3 regions of the Vibrio olivae genome follow, and region 2 is predicted to be linked to each of the others. Evidence: predicted binding sites of a transcription regulator. Region 2 holds the regulator's gene; each other region holds the start of a gene.
What was found. The regulator PurR, encoded in region 2, represses purine synthesis genes. The targets are predictions, from matches to a motif close to TNANGNAAACGTTTNCNTNA.
Positions count from the first base shown of each region.

Region 1 (7,179 bases), 400 kb from region 2:
TCCCGTTTTCAAGCACTTTATGGTCTATTTCACTGCCGACCGGATCATTCAAGCTGATGACGTTGCGCACATCGCTGGCGATAGCGTTCAGACGCTCTGTGTTGAGTAGCAAGCGATCAAGCAATGCCTCACTCAGCCCGGCTTCACGGCCAAGTTCAATATCTTTACTGTTGGCCGCTAAAATCTGCTCTGAATTGGCTTGCAGTTCATCAGCAATGATCGCCAATGCTAGATTCTTTTGTTGTGTTGAGGCCGTTGCCAGAGCGAACGCCGCTTGTTTTGCGGCTTTGCCCATGTTGATTAAATCCACGATACGTTCCCTTATTTCGATTATTCTTGAATCACGACCAAATCATCACGGTGAATGACTTCTGAACCATAGTCATAACCTAAGATCGTCGAAATATCCTTGCTGTGTTTGCCGATGATTTTACTTAAATCTTGGCTTGAGTACGCCGAAATACCCCGAGCGATTAAATGCCCTTCGCCATCACAGACTCGAACAACTTCACCGCGACCAAACGAACCTCGGGTTTCAAACACACCTTTTGCCAATAAGCTACTGCCCTTAGCCACTACCGCCTTAACCGCTCCGGTATCAATTAAAATATCGCCCGAGGCCGATGGACCAGCGAGAATCCAACGTTTACGATTTTCTAGTGACTCTGTGCATGGCAAGAATTTTGTGCCATTGGGCTTATCACTCAATGCATCGATGATGACATTCGGCGCACTGCCTGCAGCAATCATCACTTCGATTCCAGCTCGACGCGCGATATCCGCAGCTTGCAGTTTGGTCGCCATGCCGCCAGTACCGAGGTTGGTGCCACTGCCACCTGCAATTTCACGCAAGGTATCATCAATGGTTTTGACCTCTTTAATCAGCTCTGCGTTTGGGTCTTTTCGAGGATCAGCGGTGAACAAACCTTTTTGATCGGTCAATAACAAGAGTTTATCTGCGCCACACAAAATCCCCACTAGTGCGGACAAGTTATCGTTGTCACCAACCTTGATTTCATTGGTTGCAACGGCATCATTTTCGTTAACGACAGGAATAATACCGTTGTCGACCAATGCATTAACGCTGTCACGCGCATTTAAAAAGCGCTCACGGTCTTCAAGGTCGGCTCGAGTTAACAGCATTTGACCAATCTTGATTCCGTAAATCGCAAACAGTGACTCCCAAACTTGAATAAGTTGGCTTTGCCCAACTGCCGCCAACAATTGTTTGCTGGCGACGGAGTTGGGCAGTGCGGGGTAACCTAAGTGTTCACGGCCTGCGGCAATAGCGCCTGATGAGACCAAAACCACTGAGTGGCCTAATTTTTTTAACACAGCGCATTGGCGCGCAAGCTCAACCATATGAGCTTTATTAAGTGCCAATGTCCCACCGGTTAAAACACTGGTTCCTAACTTCACAACCACGGTTTGTGATTGAGAGTCTTTTCCGCTTTTTTTATTCATGTTGGTTTATAACTACACTGAGAAAAATAGATGGGTGAGAGCTGATGTTTTATCAATCCAGTTGGAAATTAACAAGAAGAAAAGGTGCATAAATGCACCTTTTTAGTAATAAGGAAAAAATACGAGCGGTTATTTAGACAAATTCGCAGGAATCGCTGTGAAGTTCTACTGTCATTTCAAACTTGTCGCTTAATGTATCGGTTAACTTGGTGTGAAATGCTTCTTGCGTACGTTTGACCTCTTTCAAGGCCGCAGCAGAAATCTCACATGGAACCCAATCGCCTACATCGTTATATAAACCGATATGGTATTTAGCCACGCAGTGATGCTGGTTTTGTTCAAGTTCTAACCACCACCCCCAGAACTCACGCTCCTCTGGTGATTTCTTTTCATCGACACACACCGACAGACAATCAAATAGATAGAAGCCATCGCGACACTGCACCTCTCGCAAATAGGGCCCTACCGCGCGGAGTGTGGATAGCAAACGGTAATGTGTTGGTAACTTGGTCACTTCTGACATATTGACTCTCCATTTCAAATGTTAAGAATGACAATTATTATTATTTATCAGGAATTTATTATTATTCCGTATACATCACTGTTAACTAATTTAGGAGGTTTGTCATCTAAATAGCTCGTCTTCTAACCATTTTATGGCTAAATCGAGGGATTGCTCATATCCTTTTGTAATTGTTTGAGAACTGATTTTCTTCGCTTGACCATGGTGACTGAACAGTGCCACCAGCTTATTATCAGAGAACGGTGACACCGGATCCCCTTCCAAACTCAAAGATAAAATCGGCACTTTCGTTCTTCTACCAGAAAGAAACCCCTGTACTTTCAGTGACCAAGCAACCAACTGCCCAGCAAGACTATCAATATCTACCCCATTTTTATTTAGGCGATTGGCCAAAATATCGAGATACATCTTACTCATGAGCTTCATTTTTGTCGGCGATGAGAAGATATCGTGAATCGGCGCACCCATTGAGACACACGCTTTAATCTTCTCTTGCTCTAAGAATGACAAGCGCACCATCGCATTGCCACCAAACCGAAAGCCGATTAGGCCGACACGATGGTGATCAACCCAGGGCAATTTAGGCAGTTCATTGAGCACCGCTTGGTGCAAACAAGAGGTATCTTCAGACAGCGGCCATTGGCTACTATGCCCAAGCGCCGGCATATCAACCGTTAACATCGCAATATCACGTTCAGCCAAGTGATCACGAAACAGCCGCCACATATCGGTTTGTAAACTGTCGAGACCCGCACTGACAATAACTACGGGTTTGGGCTTATCGGTATTCGCCAGATGCAAATTGGCAGTAATGGTTTTATTTTTGTACGGAATCTCTATAGGTTTAATGACGTAGCGCGTATGCTTAGCGGCCTGTTGATATGCATTATTGGCTAAGGTTTGTGCTTGCAGAGCGAGGTTATCATTTTTCAGGTGCGGGTAACCGGCAATGCTAAAACACAAAGAGGCGCGAAACAGCTCATCGGCTGCCGCCTCACCGTCTAAGTCATCAGCCTGCTTTTGATGCTGCATGCCAAGGCGTGTCCACTCGTAAGCCCAGTTTCCACCGTGATAGCCCATAACAGTATCAAGCAGTTCATCATTGGTACGTGAATGCGTTGAAGAGGCAATTTTTGCCAGTACCGCTTCTTGTTCTATGGGGTCAATTCCCTGCCAAGCCCACTGCAATCTTCGTAGATTACGGTACCATTTGCGACCTTCTTGCTGCTGTTTTTGCTCAAGTACCGCAAGGCTACTTGGCATGTATTGGGTCAGTGCCGATGTTTCCTTTGCTTGTTTGTGTTTCGCAAACAAGGTTTCGGAAAGATTCTTACTGGTGGGTTCTGACATAGTATCGCCTTAGAAGATGGACCGAAGTGTTTATACTAATAAAAAAAATGACCCATGAAAGGGTCATTTTTAAAAAACTAAGCTTTTGAAAAAGCAAGATTGCTTATTTACGCTTACGGTTGATTGGCTCAGCAAACTGAACAACCATATCCCACGGTTGTTCAATCCATGTATCTTGAGCAATATCGACAATGTATTCGTCAACCAGCTCACGGCCTGCAGGTTTGGCGCAGACAGTAACAAATTTCGCTTTTGGATACATTTCGCGAATTTTACGGGCTGTATCACCACTATCAACTAGGTCATCTACGACTAAGAAACCTTCACCATCGTGGTCCGGTGCTTTAAGTACGCTCATATCACGTTGATGGTCATGATCGTAACTTGAAATACACACAGTATCGACATATCGAATGCCCAGTTCACGTGCCAAAATAGCAGCAGGAACCAAACCACCACGACTTACACCAAGAATTCCTTTCCACTGTTCAGCTGGCATTTGTTTTTCAGCTAGCTGACGACAGTAAGTCTGCATATTGTCCCAAGTAATAACGAATTTGTTGCTCATTGAAGTAACCTAATTAAATACATTTAGGGCCTGAAAACTGTGTCCAGGCCCGTCGAGCGTTTACGCGAAAATCAGTTTCGCGACGAAAACAGCTGACATCACCCAAACGCTAAGTGAGATTTCACGGCCTTTACCACTCAATACTTTAATAGCAGTATAAGAGATAAAGCCAAGAACGATACCTTCAGCAATGGAATAAGTCAGCGGCATTAGCAAGCAAGTAACCACAACAGGAGCCGATTCTGTCAGATCACGCCAGTCAATGTTGACCAGGCCTGAAAGCATCAAGATCGCAACGTAAAATAACGCGCCTGCGGTTGCATATGCGGGGATCATACCAGCTAATGGTGAGAAAAACAGTGCGAGAAGGAACATTACGCCAACAACAACCGCCGTTAAGCCCGTACGTCCACCTGCGGCAACACCTGCCGTACTTTCTACGAATGAGGTGGTGTTTGACGTCCCCAATAACGCGCCGACTGACGTCGCGGTTGAGTCAGCAAGCAGTGCCTTATTCAAGCGAGGGATTTTGCCATCTTTACCAATCAGATCGGCTTTTTGCGCGACACCAACCAGCGTGCCCGCTGTATCAAATAAATCCACGAATAAGAAGGCGAAAATGACTGAAATCATGCCAACTTCAAATACCGCAGAGAAATCAAGCTGAAGGAAAGTCGGAGCAATACTTGGTGGCATAGACACCACGCCATGCCATTCAACATCACCAAAAATCATTCCGAGAATAGAGGTAATTAGAATCGCAATCATAACCGCGCCACTGACACCGCGGTACACAAGTCCGATAGTAAGGAAGAAACCGACAGCCGCTAGAATCACAGGGACAGATGTAAAGTCACCGACAGAAACTAACGTGGCTGGGTTATCCACTACGATTTGTGCATTTTGTAGTGCGATAAAGGCCAGGAATAAACCAATACCTGCAGAGATACCCGTGCGCAGAGACATCGGAATTGAGTTGATGATCCACTCGCGAATCTTAAACAAGCTCAAAAGAATAAACAGCACGCCTGACACAAAAACCGCCGCCAAAGCGACTTGCCATGTGTAGCCCATACCGAGTACAACTGAGTAGGTAAAGAAGGCGTTTAGCCCCATACCTGGAGCTTGAGCAATGGGGTAGTTAGCAACAACACCCATAATAAAACAGCCAATTGCAGCGGCCAAACAAGTCGCAACAAATACTGCGCCTTGATCCATCCCCGTGGCTGATAAAATCGCCGGGTTAACAAAGATAATGTACGCCATTGTCAGGAAGGTAGTAATACCTGCAATGACCTCAGTTTTCACATTCGTGCTGTGTTCACTGAGTTTAAATAGCTTTTCAAGCATGATTTAAATCCTATAAATCCTGTAAAGAGAGAGTAAAACGGTTGCGTAATCGATTGGCGGCGATTATAAAGTTATCAAATTCTAAATTCCAGATAGAATTAAAGCTCTAACCCATTTTTCGTAGAAATCGCCATTAAATGAATGCGTCAGCAAGCGAATATTTTTAAATTAGTAAAAATAAAACAACAAGATAAGTACAAATATTAACACCCACCATACTGTTTAATTTTCCACCACCCCACCAAACTAATTAGTAAGAATGAGAGAAAAACCAAGCTCTAATTATGCTATTAAAGTCATAAAAATTAAGTTTTAGGTGCAAAACAAACGCACATTCAAAATGGTCAAAGGAGAGTAAAACGCAATCAGCAGGATAAAAAAACGCCACTCAATTTGAGTGGCGGCAGAATTATGTCAGCTTGGTAAGGCTGTAAAAAAATTCCAATTATAGGGGTGAACAAACTGCTCAATTAACGGCTTTGGTCAGGTTTCAGTAACCAAAACTCGTTGGGTATGCAAAATTACCGGTATAAACGGAACGATTAATCCAGAACACTGCACTTGGTAAACCTTTCATAACTATCACCTTCTCTATTACAACATGTTAAACAGATGTCTCAGTTCCTTGGAGGCGATAAATCGGACTCATCCTTTGAGCGTTTTTACTCTCTTTTACGAGAAGCTGGTTATAAATATACCACTAAGAAATTTTATTACAATACACAAAGTGACTTAAATCACACAAAATTAGCTTTAGCGGCCAATTTTCGTAATTTAATTACAAAATCATTATCAGCATTACGTTTTGTTTAACCGCAAGTAGGGAAAAAGACTGAACGCAAGCTCTACTAAATTCCTTCGTCTACAGATGGGTTGACTACTCTACTCTAGAAACTAGTGATATGCTTAGCCCATCATTTTTGGCCAGCCTATTGTTGTGGTATCGAGTTTTACTGGGACCACTTCAACCCCTATTTTCTCTGGCTTTTTGACAATAAAGGAGTCACTTGTGTCTGAGTTCCATTCTGAAATCAGCAACTTATCACCCACTCCAATTTGGCAGTTTTTTGATAAGATCTGTTCTATTCCTCACCCTTCCAAACATGAAGAGGCCCTAGCAAGCTACGTTGTTGACTGGGCTACCCAACAAGACTTAAGTGTACGTCGCGATCCAACAGGCAATGTGATTATAAAAAAACCAGCCACAGCCGGTATGGAGCATAAGAAAGCCGTCGTCTTACAAGCACACATTGATATGGTGCCGCAAAAAAATGAAGACACGATCCACGACTTCACGACAGATCCTATTCAACCTTATATTGATGGCGAGTGGGTAACCGCTCAGGGAACAACTCTCGGTGCGGATAATGGCATGGGCATGGCTTCTTGCCTCGCCGTTTTGGCCTCAAATGACATCAAACATGGTCCGCTTGAAGTCCTACTCACTGTCGATGAAGAAGCAGGCATGTCTGGCGCGTTTGGACTTGAAGCCGGCTGGTTAGAAGGTGAGATTCTTCTGAATACCGATTCCGAACAAGAAGGCGAAGTCTACATGGGCTGCGCTGGCGGCGTTGATGGCGAAATCACCTTCCCTATCGAGCGTGAAGCCAAACCAGAGCAATTCGAAACTCGTAAGCTGGTGATTAAAGGCCTGAAAGGTGGTCATTCTGGTGTTGATATTCACACTGGCCGCGCGAATGCCAACAAACTGATGGCTCGTTTTCTTGCTCAACACGCGAAAGCGCTCGACCTTCGCCTTGTTGAATTCCGTGGTGGTACTTTGCGAAACGCGATCCCTCGAGAAGCTTTTGCCACCGTCGCGCTACCCGCAAAGAATCTTGAGCAGCTTAACAGTGTATTTGAAAGCTACACTGAACTGTTGAAAACTGAACTGGCGGCAATTGAAACCAACCTTGTGTCTTTT
Region 1 is NZ_JBHMEP010000001.1:35,714-42,892, reverse strand. Features, by position in the region: gene ACFFUV_RS00245 (glutamate-5-semialdehyde dehydrogenase) at 1-310, opposite strand, end outside; gene proB (glutamate 5-kinase) at 331-1,464, opposite strand; gene crl (sigma factor-binding protein Crl) at 1,598-1,987, opposite strand; gene frsA (esterase FrsA) at 2,090-3,337, opposite strand; gene gpt (xanthine phosphoribosyltransferase) at 3,441-3,905, opposite strand; gene ACFFUV_RS00220 (NCS2 family permease) at 3,966-5,255, opposite strand; gene vcdP (small protein VcdP) at 5,746-5,832, opposite strand; gene ACFFUV_RS00215 (aminoacyl-histidine dipeptidase) at 6,265-7,179, shown strand, end outside.
Region 1: the regulator PurR is predicted to act here: its motif matches at 5,285-5,304, upstream of ACFFUV_RS00220 (NCS2 family permease).

Region 2 (7,179 bases):
TGTCGCTAGGGCTCTGCCTGAAAGCCTTGTGTCTCTGGGGCAGGATGTGCGACTTAGCATTCCGGGTTATAGCAATATCCAAGGCCTATATGAGGCGCCAGTGGTACTCAAAAGTGAACTGGACTTCTGGCCACATACGCCATATCAAGTTCGGCAATTGGCTTTGGGAGAGGTGGTGGTTTACGCGATTGAATGTGAACGCTATTTTGATCGCCCGCAAATGTACGCTGAACATAACCAAGCATACATTGATAACGGAGAGCGCTTTGCGTTTTTCAGTGCAGCCAGCCTTGATATGTTACCCAAGCTCGATTTTAAGCCCCATTTGATTCACGCCAATGACTGGCATACAGGGCTCGTTCCTTACCTATTAAGACAACGCTATCGAGAAAACCCGTATTTTCAAGGCATTCATAGTGTGCTTTCAATCCATAATGCGGTATTTAAAGGCGTATTTAGTTACGACGAATTGCGCTGTCTGCCAGAGTTCCATACCAAGCATGTACCGGAAGCGGCGGTGAGCGCGTCACACGTCACCATGCTGAAAGCTGGCGTTATGACGGCAGATAAAATTGTCGCAGTCAGTCCAACCTACGCCAAAGAGCTCACCACCGAGCTTGGCAGCCATGGCATGGGGCGTGAGTTCCAGCAACGTAGCGCAGATTTAGTGGGTATCTTAAATGGCTGTGACTATCAAATGTGGAACCCTAAAAACGACACACTGATTCCTACTAACTATACTGATGAAGCACAAAGTCTCGCTCAGGGTAAGAGCGACTGTAAGCGGGCATTACAAGAGCGTCTAGAGCTTCCAACTGAGCCTCACGCGATGTATGGCATGGTTTGTCGCTTAACACATCAAAAAGGGATCCAATACCTTACACCTATTTTGAGTGACTTCCTTCAACACGATGTACAGGTTGTGATTGTAGGAACGGGTGAACTGGCCATGGCCACACAACTGCGGGCGATTTCCGATCAGTTCCCTGATAAATTTAAGTTTATCGAGGCGTATGACAATGAACTTGCTCACTGGGTAGAGGCTGGGGCTGATTTCTTCTTGATGCCATCTGAATTTGAACCCTGTGGTTTAAATCAAATCTACAGTATGGCCTATGGCACTTTACCTATCGTTCGTAGCGTCGGAGGGTTAAAAGACACCGTGAATGATATGTTACTCGATTCTGCCAACGCCACTGGCTTTGTGTTTGATGAGCCAGAGCCAGACAAATTGTTGATTACCATGCTGCGTTCGTTGTTATTGTATGAGCAAAATCCGCAATGGATACTGGAAGTGCAGCAAAGGGCGATGAATAAGGATTTCAGTTGGCATAATGCTGCGCAGCATTATCTCGAGCTTTATCACTCTGCGCTAGCCAAGGAAAGCTTGTATCGCTAGTGCAAGTACTATGGGCGCTGATTCTCCACAGATTAAAAGTTCAGCGTTTGGTCATAAGAACGAGCAATTCTTGATCTTATGCCACTCCAAGTTGTGAAGGTCTGTGGTAGTCTGAGCAGCCTCGAGTTTAATCACTGCGGTCAATGACGTGAATATGCAAGACAACTTATTGTTTCATAAGATACATCGCCACCACAGCAGTCGTGAATGGGTTGTCTTTGTCCACGGGGCAGGCGGCAGCTCTTCTATCTGGTGCAAACAGATTCGTGCCTACAAAGCCCATTTTAATTTGCTGTTGATTGATCTTCGAGGTCATGGCAAGTCGAACCGATTGTTACAAGATATTATTACTCAGCGCTACACGTTTCGAGATGTGTCACGAGATATCCTGCATGTGATGGATCATCTCAATATTCCTCAGGCTCATTTTGTCGGGATGTCACTGGGTACAATAATCGTACGCACACTGGCAGAAATTGCAGCGCATCGTGTCCAGTCAATGGTTCTTGGCGGCGCTGTAACGCGCTTTAACGCCCGTTCTCAGATACTTGTTACCCTTGGTGGGGTGTTTAAGCATATTATCCCTTACATGTGGTTATATCGATTATTTGCGTATATCGTGATGCCGCAGCGTAATCAAAGACAATCACGACTACTGTTTATCGGTGAGGCGAAGAAGTTATGCCAAAAGGAGTTTAAACGTTGGTATATCTTAACCTCGGAGGTAAACCCTTTGATGCGTTACTTCAAAGATAAAGAACTGGCGATTCCCACCTTATACGTGATGGGTGAGCTGGATTACATGTTTATTCAACCCGTTAAAGAAATGGTGGCTGCGCATAAACACAGCCGATTGCTAGAATTGGAAGATTGTGGGCATGTGTGCAATATCGAAAAAGCAGATGAGTTTAATCAACACTCCATTCGTTTTATTCAAGAGCAAGTCAGCATCACGTCACTGAGTTAGGCGTGTAGGGTTCACCGCATTGCCAGCAAATTACAAAATTACCTTCGTTTAGCTCCCCACACTGTATGCAGTGCCAGTCCGCTTTATGCCTAGTTTTATGTGTCACAAATTCTTTAATGATGCGTTTTGCTTTTACGTATTGGCTCGGCTCGTTGAGCCAAATGTAAGGCGCAGTCGAATCGTCAAATGGTACTTCACCTTGGATTGAAAACAGGGCGTCGCCACGGACTTCACAGTCAATGTGGTCGGTATTGAGTAATCCGCAAACGATATGCGCATCAACCGGACTCTCTCCAATATAGATTTTCACCATCTTCCCTTAACTGAATAATTATTGTGAAGGCGTGAGTTTCCAACGCCGTACTACCCATTTGATAAGTATAGGGAAAATACCAAGTAGAGCGAACGAAAGTAGAACCGCTGGTGACACAATACCGGAAAGGGAATCAATTTGAGCGAGTTGCGTGCCGGCATTTAGATACACGGTCGTCCCTGGCAACATACCGATTTGGCTAACGAAATAGAACTGACGAACCGCAATTGGGGTGAGTCCCATGACCAGGTTGATGACAAAGAATGGAAAAATCGGAATGAGGCGCAGAGAAAACAGATAGTATGCACCATCTTTTTTTATGCCTTGATTAATAACCTCGAGTTTATCGCCAAACCGAGTTTGTACCCAATTTTGGAAAAAATAACGACTGAGTAAAAAAGCGCAGGTTGCGCCAAGTGTACTGGCAAAAGAAACGAGCAACAGGCTGAACCAAAAACCAAACAATGCAGCGCCAAGTAGGGTAATGATGGTTGCCCCCGGAATAGACAGGGCTGTGATAAGGACATACGCCACAAAGTAGATGCTGGCGGCAATCACAAAATTTTGCTCGATGAACAGCGCCAATTGCTGTTGGTAATGTTTGGCGGATTCGAGGGTAATGAAGGTGCGAGTTTGACTTACGATCAGCACGATGATGAGCAGTAATAGCGCGGCTAGCAGAATCTTCTTATACATCTTGTGTCCTTTTGTTTGATAACACCGAGTGACCATTGACTGTCAGTCGTGAACTTAATGACCAGCTAATGTTCATAATAAGTCAATATCAATAAGAACCGGACAAAAGGCAGAAAATTTCATTGAGGCATAAAAAAAGCCAGTGTATTGCTACACTGGCTCTGATGTATCACTTAACTTAGCCGTTCAATCCAGCCATCAACTCGGTGCGACGGTCTTGCGGAATCACCGACCAGTGAGTTCCCTTAATCGCACCTTCTAAAGCCCAAAGTAGTTCTAAGCTCACGTCTGAAGCGTGCGTATCTTGGATTGCACGGTATGCTTCTAGTGCACCAGTCTTTTCCAGTTGTTCCACGGAAGAGATACCGGCTTTTTTAAGCATTCTTTCTGTTGCAAGCCTAAGATTGGGAAGATCTTTCAAGCGGTCAGGTTTCGCTTGTTGCTGGGTTTGTTTTTCTTTCTTAGCAATCGATAGTGCATCTTTTGCTAAAGTCAGAATGTAATCGGTGTTACTTGGCCAGTCCATTGGCATTGCATAGTACTTAGTGACGACGGGGAAACCGCGTTTTTTGTAGACATAAGGTTCATAACCTAAGTCTTTAAACTCTCCTGTCGACTTCTCATTCGCGCGAATATGGAGTTTATCTCCGACCACAAGTGCGAACATTGTGTCGTCAACAAAAATCCCAAATCCGCCAAACATTGAACGAGATTTTACTCTGCCTAGCTGCTCGAATAGACGCATTGAATCTTTAAGTACTGGTTTGTCCATGCTTATTTTCTCGGTTTGATGCCACCAGTTCAGGTCCGAGAGATTAGCAAAACTATGCAAACTATTGTCAGTATGTTGTTAATTTGCATATTTGCCATCGGCAACCCCGCTACCTTTCATAACTGTCACTTATGGGTAAGGCCGGAAGCTTTGCGTCCCATCCTTTCGAATGGTTTGCCCTGTGCGTGGCTTGGTTACGTTGTTACATCAAGAAACAGCATAAAACAGGTTGTGCGGGACCGATCACGATTTATATTCAAAAATGTGATCTTGGTTCAGGTAATGATTTCAAAGTATGCGATTGATCCAGAAAATAAGCCATTCATCACAGACGTACGCTATGTTGTTTATTTGTTTAGAGTTTTTACTGTATGGCGTTCAACAATTTCAGGGTGCATTTCAAAAATTCGCTTGTCATGCTCTTTATCTTTGATGCGCTCTAACAGGATCTCAAAAGCGTTCTTACCCACGCGGCGCTTGGGCTGGTGGATGGTAGTCAGAGGAGGTGAAAAGTATTCAGCTAGTTCAATATTGTCATATCCAATCACGGACATATCTTCTGGAATACGGATCCCATTTTGCTGCAATCGGCTCATAAGCCCTAATGCCATCGTATCGTTGAAGCAGAAAACCGCGGTTGGTTTATGATCCCAAGAGGCAATTTTGTCTGCAGCGAGGACGGCGGTATCACATTCGAAGTTACCTTCAAGGATCCAATCCTCGTTGACGGGGAGATTGGCTTCGCTCATTGCGCGTTTAAAGCCTTGAATGCGTTCTTGGCAAGCCGCTTTTTCAAAGTGGCCACTCAAGCAAGCAATGTCACGATGACCATGGTCAATCAGATATTTGGTGGCGAGGTAGCCTCCTTCTTCTGAATTATCAATGATCTTATCAGCCTGAGAACTCTCAGGACCCCAGTCCATGATAACTTTTGGAATATCGGAGTGACGTTCAAGCATTTCTGATAGCTCTTGAGTCAGGTCAGAACACATCACTAAAATGCCGTCTACACGCTTTTCTGCCAGCATACGAATGTAATCGCGTTGCTTTTCGTAGATACCGCCGGTATTACACAAAATCAATGTATAACCTTGGCGATAACAGTAACTTTCTACACCGTCGATCACTTCAGAAAAGAATAAGTTAGTCGACTGGGTAACTAGCATACCAATCGAGCGGGTCGTATTGCATTTCAAGCTGCGTGCAACGGCACTCGGAGCATAATTAAGCTCCTTGACTGCTTCCATTACCTTCTCTTGTGTTGCTTCCGCAACAAAACGAGTTTTATTAATGACATGAGATACAGTTGTTGTTGACACGCCGGCTAAACGGGCGACATCTTTAATGGTAGCCATAGGGTTTGTCCACTCGAAAGTACTGCTAGATGTTGGGTAAAATAAGTAAGCTGAATGACATGGAATTTATACGGATTATAAATACAAAAAACCGCTCTTAAATTAAGCGGTTCGTCACTGTCAAGCTTCTAGTTATAGTCATTTTCGGCGTAGATTCTAGACTGCATTGTTGCTTGAGGCAAACAAAAACCGTGACTAATTCATCTTTCTGACATTTTTCTAAGGTAACGAACCACAGGGTTAATATAGGCGGTTTTTATCAATCTTCAGCATGGTTCGCGCCGATTTTGAGATACATTTCCATAACCTAAAATTTAGACTGGCAGCTACATCACTGATTGCGAAAATTGAGAATCACGGTTTGCTGAAGGTTGAAATTATCGATAAAAAAGCCGAAGCAATAACTTCGGCTGGATACAAGGCGAGCACTACGGCCATTTAAGCGTTGGTGTGCTGCGCCTCGATGGCGGTCTCTTCATAGTCTGAAGCCCAATCTCTCAGGGTTTGCCAAATTTTACCTAAGAGCTCATGCCAAAAAATTTCAGTTTGTTCAATATACTTACCTCGAGGTGTGTAGCGTTCCCAAACTTGAGAGATTTCCTTTTGAGCCAGATAGTTGGTTGGCGCTGGGTAGGGTTCTAAACCAGCGGCATGAAACTCATTGAGAGCTCGCTGCATATGGCTGGCTGAGGTGACTAAGACCAAGTTCTTATTACGCACAAATGCAGCCGCTTGGCGCGCTTCTTCCCAAGTATCCTTAGCGGTTTCTAACAAGATAATATCGGATTTTGATACCCCAAGCGCTAAGGCAACTTTGGCCATCATACGAGCATTACTGACTTCTGACCCACCAGAATATCCCGATAAAATCAGCTTCGCCCCTGGGTACATTCGCAATACCCGAATTCCCTCGGTTAAGCGCATCAATCCCGTCCTACTCAGTTGAGAGGTTGGCGGAATATCATCATCGACCACGTGGCTGCTGCCCAGTACCATCACATAATCGATGGCATCATCCACCGGGAAAAACGCAGAATGTTGGCGCTCCATCGGCATTAAAAGACGTGAAGAAACGGGTTGGAACGCAATTAAAAAGATACCTATAAACGAAAATAGTACAATCAAACAGCCCGACTTCTGACGTGTGGTGAACATAATCAGCATCAGGCCAATAAAGCCAATGATTAACATTGCTGGGAGCGGCATCAGCAGCGCTGATACAACCTTTTTCAGCTCAAACATACTTAAATAGCCCGAAAAAACATCAGTTGATTATAAAAAAAGACAATGCCTCTTTATTCCTGCGGATCTTGTGACAGAATAGCGACACATTAATTCATGATAACGCAAGCCCAGTGATAGAAGACCGTAATTTCGACGACATTGCCCACAAATTTGCAAAAAACATTTACGGCTCCGATAAAGGAAAAATCCGCCAAGTGATTGTTTGGCAAGATCTTGAGCAGATTCTAGCAGAGTTTGGTGGTAAGGATAAACCGCTGCATGTGTTAGATGCCGGGGGCGGTTTGGCACAGATGTCGCAAAAGATTGCGCGGCTCGGACATCATGTCACGTTATGTGATCTATCTTCTGAAATGCTTGAACTTGCTAAGCAGGAAATCGAAAAGCAGGCTTTGCTTAAGCAGTATCGCTTTGTTCATTCTCCCATTCAAATGA
Region 2 is NZ_JBHMEP010000001.1:436,820-443,998, forward strand. Features, by position in the region: gene glgA (glycogen synthase GlgA) at 1-1,399, shown strand, start outside; gene ACFFUV_RS02095 (alpha/beta fold hydrolase) at 1,554-2,366, shown strand; gene ACFFUV_RS02100 (DUF7577 domain-containing protein) at 2,350-2,679, opposite strand; gene ACFFUV_RS02105 (TVP38/TMEM64 family protein) at 2,698-3,375, opposite strand; gene ACFFUV_RS02110 (TfoX/Sxy family DNA transformation protein) at 3,554-4,147, opposite strand; cyclic di-GMP riboswitch class I at 4,244-4,336, opposite strand; gene purR (HTH-type transcriptional repressor PurR) at 4,495-5,502, opposite strand; gene elyC (envelope biogenesis factor ElyC) at 5,941-6,744, opposite strand; gene cmoM (tRNA uridine 5-oxyacetic acid(34) methyltransferase CmoM) at 6,858-7,179, shown strand, end outside.

Region 3 (7,179 bases), 1.4 Mb from region 2:
GCTTTATTGAGCTTGGTTTCCAGTGTTTCTTTGTCGATATCAAAGTAGTTCACTAGCTTATCAAGGTCGCCTGAAAAGTTATCACGCAGCTTCATGTTAACGATGCTCATTAACATGTTTGGGTCCATTTTTTCAAAATTCTCTAAGTTCATCATTGGTCCTCAAAGTCAGAGATAAGTAGATTCGCTGCGGCGAAGGCCGCCTTTTCACGTGTTGCTTGCGGCAGAGAAGTATCAGCAGCGACATCGTTGAGTGCTCTTAAAGCACAGCCAATGGCTTTGGGAATATAGCCTTGGTCACCACTACCAATTTGTGCATAGAGTTCACGAATCAAATCACAACAATCGTATACTTGCATGGTTTCTTCCGAATAAATGATAACTACTCTCAAATATACACATGGCGCAGAGCAAACACAAAGCGTGAACTTGCTCTGTCTCAATTAAGTGATGGGTTTGGTGAATAATTCATCGCTTACTGTCGTGCTTGCTGTTGGAGTTGAGTGATGACCTCTGTTGATAAATTAAGCTGTTTGGCCAATTCATCAAGGTAAGCTTTCTCCATAAAGTTTTGCTCGTCTGCCACCATAAGTGACGCTAAATAAATCTCTGCGCCTTGTTGTGGTGATTGAGCGAGTCTGGCAATCGTGCTTGGTTCCAGCGCCTTATTCAGCTCTTCTTGGATAAGCGCTCTTACGCTGTCATCAGCGCCAAAGCCCTGTAAAGCTTCCTCGATGCGGGCCATTTCATTGTCATCTACATGGCCATCGGCTTTCGCTGCAGCAATCATCGCTTTAATGATAATGATATGGTGGCGTTCATCGTTGGCATCAAAGGTTTCCTGTGGCGCACCATCAGGCTGCTTGTTTTGCCAATCGTTGTAAACTTTATAAGCAAGTGCTCCTAGAGCCGCCGCGCCTCCGACTTTTAGCGCCGTTTTACCCATCTTTTTGCTTTTTTTAGAGCCCATCAAGAGCTCAACGAGCCCACCGGCAGCAGCGCCTGTCCCCAGCGTTTTTAGCGTGTTGGGGTTTTGTTTGAGGTTTTGGGTTTGGGTTTGCAATTGCTGCTTACCCTGACGAACGATATCGGAAGTCAGTGCTTGGTTAAGTAAACCTTTGAGATCCATAGTTACCTCCTATTGGCAGTAACGACAGAATAAGAGAGTAGTGATGAATAGAAGATTAACAAAAAAGCGAGCCTTACTGGCTCGCTTTTTTGTTAATCATTTGAAGGTGTTGAAGGTGAGGTGTTATTCACCCGCGTGACCATGAATCCCTAAAGGCTGACCATCAAGCACGGCTTTACCATCGACCATCGCCAAACGACCTTCGACAAACCACTTCACGACCAGCGGGTAAATACGATATTCCTGAGTTTGAACTCGCGCAGTGAGGGTTTCAACTGTATCTTCGTCAAAAATCGGCACTTTGGCTTGCAAAATAACGGGCCCACCATCAAGCTGCTCGGTCACAAAGTGAACGCTGGTACCATGTTCCTCATCGCCAGCGTGGATCGCACGCTGATAAGTATTTAATCCAGGGTATTTAGGCAACAGAGAAGGATGAATGTTGATCATTCGACCAAGGTAGCGACGAACAAACTCGTTACTCAAAATACGCATGTAGCCAGCAAGTACGACTAAATCTGGCTCGTATTCGTCGATTTGACGCATTAATTCATGGTCAAACGCATCACGTGTTTCAAACGATTTCGGATCTAAAGCGAGCGCTGAGGCACCCGCTTTTGTTGCTCGTTCTAACGCATGCGCCGTTGCTTTGTTTGAAAAAACAGCAGTGACTTTGCCATCTTTAATCTGGGTTTCACAGGCATCAATGATGGCTTGTAAGTTAGTACCATTTCCTGAAACTAAAACAACAATACTTTTCATGCTTAGTTGATCTCTACTTGTTCTTCTTCATCTGTTGCTGTGGCGATCTCACCAATGACCCAAGCATTTTCGCCTTCTTGCTTAAGAAGTTCGACAGCGGCATCTGCTTGAGCTTTTGGTAGTGCGACAATTAAGCCCACACCACAGTTAAATGTACGGTACATTTCGTGTGTATCGACATTGCCTTTCTCTTGCAACCAAGAGAAAATCGCAGGCCATTGCCAGCTATTGCCATCGATCACGGCTTTGGTGCCTTGAGGTAGGACTCGTGGAATGTTCTCCCAGAAGCCACCACCTGTGATGTGTGAAATCGCGTGAATATCATGCTCGGCAATCATTTTCAGTGCCGATTTAATATAAATTTTGGTTGGTTCTAGAAGGTGTTCACCAACACTGCGTCCTTCAAGTTGCTCGTTTTTATCCGCGTTAGACACTTCAAGGATCTTACGAACCAATGAGTAGCCGTTAGAATGCGGGCCACTTGAACCGACAGCAATAAGGGCATCACCAGCTTGGACTTTGGTCCCATCGATAATGTCTTCTTTCTCTACGACGCCGACGCAAAAACCAGCGACATCGTAGTCTTCACCTTCGTACATGCCTGGCATCTCAGCTGTTTCTCCGCCAATCAGCGCACAGCCTGCTTGAACACAGCCTTCTGCGATACCTGAAACAACATCCGCTGCGGTATCGACATCCAGTTTACCCGTTGCATAATAGTCGAGGAAAAAGAGGGGCTCTGCACCTTGCACAATCAAATCGTTGACGCACATTGCGACCAAATCAATACCGATGGTATCGTGTTTGTTCATATCCAAGGCGAGGCGTAGTTTGGTCCCTACACCATCGGTACCTGAAACCAGAACCGGTTGCTTGTATTTGGTTGGCAATTCGCATAATGCGCCAAAACCACCTAAGCCACCCATGACCTCTGGGCGACGAGTGCGTTTTACTGCACCTTTAATTCGGTCGACTAACGCGTTGCCTGCATCAATATCAACGCCTGCATCTTTGTAGCTAAGTGAAGAGTTATTACCGCTCACAGGGAAGTCCTCGGTTATCTGTGGATATGAAAACGGCGCTATTCTAACAGCGTATAAAGTTAAAGAGCAAACGTTTGCGCATGTTTTTTTATCTTATGATAGATCAAGATATTTGAACCGGAATCGTATATAATCAGCAGGTTTGATTAAAATTTGCCTATTGCCGGAGATGAAAATGAAAGTTGTTGAAGTAAAACACCCGCTAGTAAAACACAAGATAGGTCTTATGCGAGAGGGTGATATCAGCACTAAGCGTTTTCGTGAATTAGCCACCGAAGTTGGTAGCTTGCTCACATATGAAGCGACTTCTGATTTTGAAACAGAGAAAGTGACCATTGAAGGTTGGAATGGTCCGGTTGAAGTTGATCAATTAAAAGGTAAGAAAGTTACTGTTGTTCCGATTCTACGCGCGGGTCTTGGAATGATGGATGGCGTACTTGAGCATATGCCAAGTGCTCGTATCAGTGTTGTCGGTATCTACCGTGATGAAGAAACCCTTGAGCCAGTCCCTTACTTTAATAAATTAACCTCGAATATTGAAGAGCGCATCGCTTTGGTTGTTGACCCAATGCTTGCGACTGGCGGATCAATGATTGCAACGATTGATCTACTGAAAGAGCAGGGATGTCAAAGCATTAAAGTGTTGGTTTTAGTGGCAGCACCAGAAGGCATCGAAGCTCTCGAAAAAGCCCATCCAGACGTTGAGCTTTACACCGCCGCTATCGATGAAAAGCTGAACGATAAAGGCTATATCGTACCGGGTCTTGGCGACGCTGGTGATAAGATCTTCGGCACCAAATAGGTGTTTACTGAGATATTAAAAAGGGAGCATAGCGCTCCCTTTTTTGATCGATAAATATGCTTATTTATAGCGTTCAGCCGGATTACTTTTTCAGGCTGAGTGTTCCACCAACGCGCTTTTTGTTTACGTTAGGGCGTGATTCATTGGTTTGTGGGCGGCCCGAGCGAGATTTGTTGGCCGGTTTTGATGGTTGCTCACCACGTGCTTTCTTAGAATTTGGAGCATGGCGAAGTGTATCAGCATTATTCCCTTTAAAAGTCCGTGTTTGATTACGGCGAGCTTTAGAGGGTTGGTTCTCTTCTCGACTATCATACAACTTAGCGTCCGTTGCTTTGCGAATCTTCCGCCCTTGGGCATCGAGCTTAGAGGCTTCCTCAGTGCTACTTGAGCTTTCGCACATGGTAAGAATCTGCTTAACTTCATCATCGCTTAAATAGCGCCACTCGCCATTGGGAATACCATCTAAAGAGATGTTCATAATCCGCACACGGCGTAATTTGTAGACCTCGTAACCGAGAGATTCACACATACGGCGAATTTGACGGTTTAAACCTTGGGTCAACACGATACGAAAAGAAAACTTGGTTTCTTTGGTGACTTTACACGGTAAGGTGACGGTATCTAGAATGTGAACACCGGAACTCATACGTTTGATAAATTCATCAGTTACTGGTTTATCGACACGAACCACATACTCTTTCTCGTGGTTATTACCCGCGCGCAAAATCTTATTGACGATATCGCCATCGTTGGTTAAAAAAATCAAACCATCAGACGGTTTATCAAGGCGACCGATAGGAAATATACGTTTTTTATGTCCGATAAAATCGACGATGTTGCCCGGAATGTCGCGTTCTGTCGTACAGGTGATGCCTGTGGGTTTGTTGAGCGCAATGTAGATAGGTTTTTCTTTGCTGGCGACAGGCTTACCATCAATGCACACTTCATCACCAAGTTGAACTTTGGTCCCCATTTCTGGCACGACGCCATTAATCGTTACTCGTCCTTGCTCGATTAATTTATCGGCCTCTCGGCGCGAACAAAACCCTGTCTCACTGATGTATTTATTAAGGCGTTTCTCTGAACTTTGTGACATGCGAACTCTCTTTATTACGTTTCACAACGGCGTTAGGGAAAGAAAAAGCAGCGAGAGGCTGCTTTTCATATAGGAGATTAAGTTTAACACCAATAGGGGGGCTAGCCCATGCGTTTTTGATGGCGTTCTCGGTTCTCTAGCTTTTTGTCACTGCTTTTGCGCAGTAAGACGTAAACCGAGCCTGTTCCGCCATGATGACGTTGCGTACTGTGCGCACACTGCACATCTTTAATTTGCTCCAGCCAAGTTGCGACATAACTTTTCATCAACGCTGGTGGGTTCGATTTCTCACCACGTCCATGAACAATCACGACAGTGCGTATGTCCATTTCAATGCATTGTTTGAGAAACCTAATGACTTCATCGCGGGCTTGCTTGATGGTTTTTCGATGCAAGTCGAGCCGAGCTTGTATTGGATACTTTCCTAAGCGTAATTTGCGATACACGCCATCTTGTACGCCGTCACGTTTAAACTCAATCACATCTTCTGGTTTGATCATGGTGGTGTGTTCGACGGAGAGATACTCAGGGTTGTCCTCATTAAGCCAAATTGCCGCCTCACGTTTTGCGAGTTGGGCTTCTGTCACCGAATGGGTTTTCTTATGTTCTGCTGTATCGTGTTGGAGAGGTTTTACATCCCCCATCATCTCTTGAAACAGAGAAAAATCATCGTCTTGAGACATAACGGCTTCTCAAAAAGTGGGAACAATACGGTGAGTATATCAGGGCTGAAACGGTGACGATATCTTGGAAAACAAAAAACCGGATTAGATAAACATCTAACCCGGTGCAAAGCGAGTGTTCACTGATTAAGATGAACGCTAAGCGATTTAGTGAGGAGATTTGCCGTTGATAACTTATCGGATGATCCCGTATACATTCTCGGCCTATTGAGGACAGTGAGCTAAGCTCTGTCACCTGCTACGCATTACCAGATAGCAAACAATCAGCCGATATCATCACTAAAGTTATCGAAGACAAGCTAAGCATAGGAGTTGGCTAAATAATCAACACTGACTTAGATCAATAACGAAAGCGAGTCATGAAAAGAGTGTTGAAAGCTGTGCCTTTAATCACGTTTTATCGTGATTGATTGAGTTTTGAGCGAACGAAAGTAATTCAAGAAAAACTTCATAAAATGGCTTGCGTTCACATTAAGAATCCGTATCATACGCCTCCGTTGCCAACGATAATGGCAAGCACTCGGTGAATAGCGCAGTTTGGTAGCGCATCTGGTTTGGGACCAGAGGGTCGGGGGTTCGAATCCCTCTTCACCGACCATATTTGAGAAAGCCGCAGTAGAAATACTGCGGCTTTTTTACGTTTGTTGGCAAAGATATTTGTATTTAAGGCTAGTGGGTCGTGGTCTGGAGCGCCAGTCCGATCGAATTCCTCTTCACCGACCCTATTTGAGAAAGCCGCAGTAGAAATACTGCGGTTGAGTAATTCTCTTGAACTCTCTGGCTTTTAGCCAAATGAGCACTGAGCGTTCCCTTCATTGCTGAGTTTCGTAATCACAAAGCCTTTTTGGCGCAGCAGCGTGATTAAATTATCCTGACCAACCAAGTGGAGCATGCCAACCACAACAAGATAATTGCCTTTACTTTGCGTAATGAAGCGATTAGCCAACTTATTTGCCCAATCTTGATTGCGTTGGGTGATAAATTGGTTTTCGTACTCTTCTGAAAGAGCGGCCAGTTCTGAAAATCTTTCTAGGCTTTTGAGATCCCCTGTTTTCCAGCTTTTGAGTAAGCATTGGATCATTGTGTCTGCACGCTCATATTCATCGATAAAGCTGGTCAGCAGCTCTTTACCACCCTCGGGCTGCGAGGTGAGTAAATTGATTTGAAACTGCATGGTTTCCAAGCTAAGCACAGGAATGCCTTTGACAGTCGCTTGGTAGACAAGGCGAATATCAACACCGTCATCTGAACGATACCCCAAATATTCAAGTTGCTTTATCTGTAAGCTGATTGCGGCGGCCCATGGCGGTGCGTCTAATAACGTTTTGTTATCGAGTTCAAACTGTTTGGCAATGGCGGATAACTGTTGTTGTTGGGTGGGGCTTAATACATCACGTGTGGCGATATCAGAAGTGGGGTAGTTAACCCCTGATGATTTGCGAACATCGGTTTCAATGATTAAACCATCGCTTTGTTCGAGAAATTGGTTAACGGTATCGGGCAGGGGGTACAAACTGTCGTCGCCGACATGAACTGATCCGAGTAGCATCAGCTTCAAATCACCTTTTTGCGCCATCCAGTACATGGGTTCTGCTTTGAGCATTGCCGAGAAAAAACAGAGAAAAAATACAACGACACGTATCATGTGAAGGCCCTTTCAGTGGG
Region 3 is NZ_JBHMEP010000001.1:1,825,616-1,832,794, reverse strand. Features, by position in the region: gene ACFFUV_RS08535 (DUF4250 domain-containing protein) at 1-152, opposite strand, end outside; gene ACFFUV_RS08530 (YaeP family protein) at 152-358, opposite strand; gene ACFFUV_RS08525 (tellurite resistance TerB family protein) at 475-1,128, opposite strand; gene purN (phosphoribosylglycinamide formyltransferase) at 1,252-1,890, opposite strand; gene purM (phosphoribosylformylglycinamidine cyclo-ligase) at 1,893-2,933, opposite strand; gene upp (uracil phosphoribosyltransferase) at 3,109-3,735, shown strand; gene rluF (23S rRNA pseudouridine(2604) synthase RluF) at 3,818-4,831, opposite strand; gene smrA (DNA endonuclease SmrA) at 4,933-5,514, opposite strand; tRNA gene ACFFUV_RS08495 (tRNA-Pro) at 6,036-6,112, shown strand; gene ACFFUV_RS08490 (TraB/GumN family protein) at 6,299-7,159, opposite strand.
Region 3: the regulator PurR is predicted to act here: its motif matches at 2,996-3,015, upstream of purM (phosphoribosylformylglycinamidine cyclo-ligase).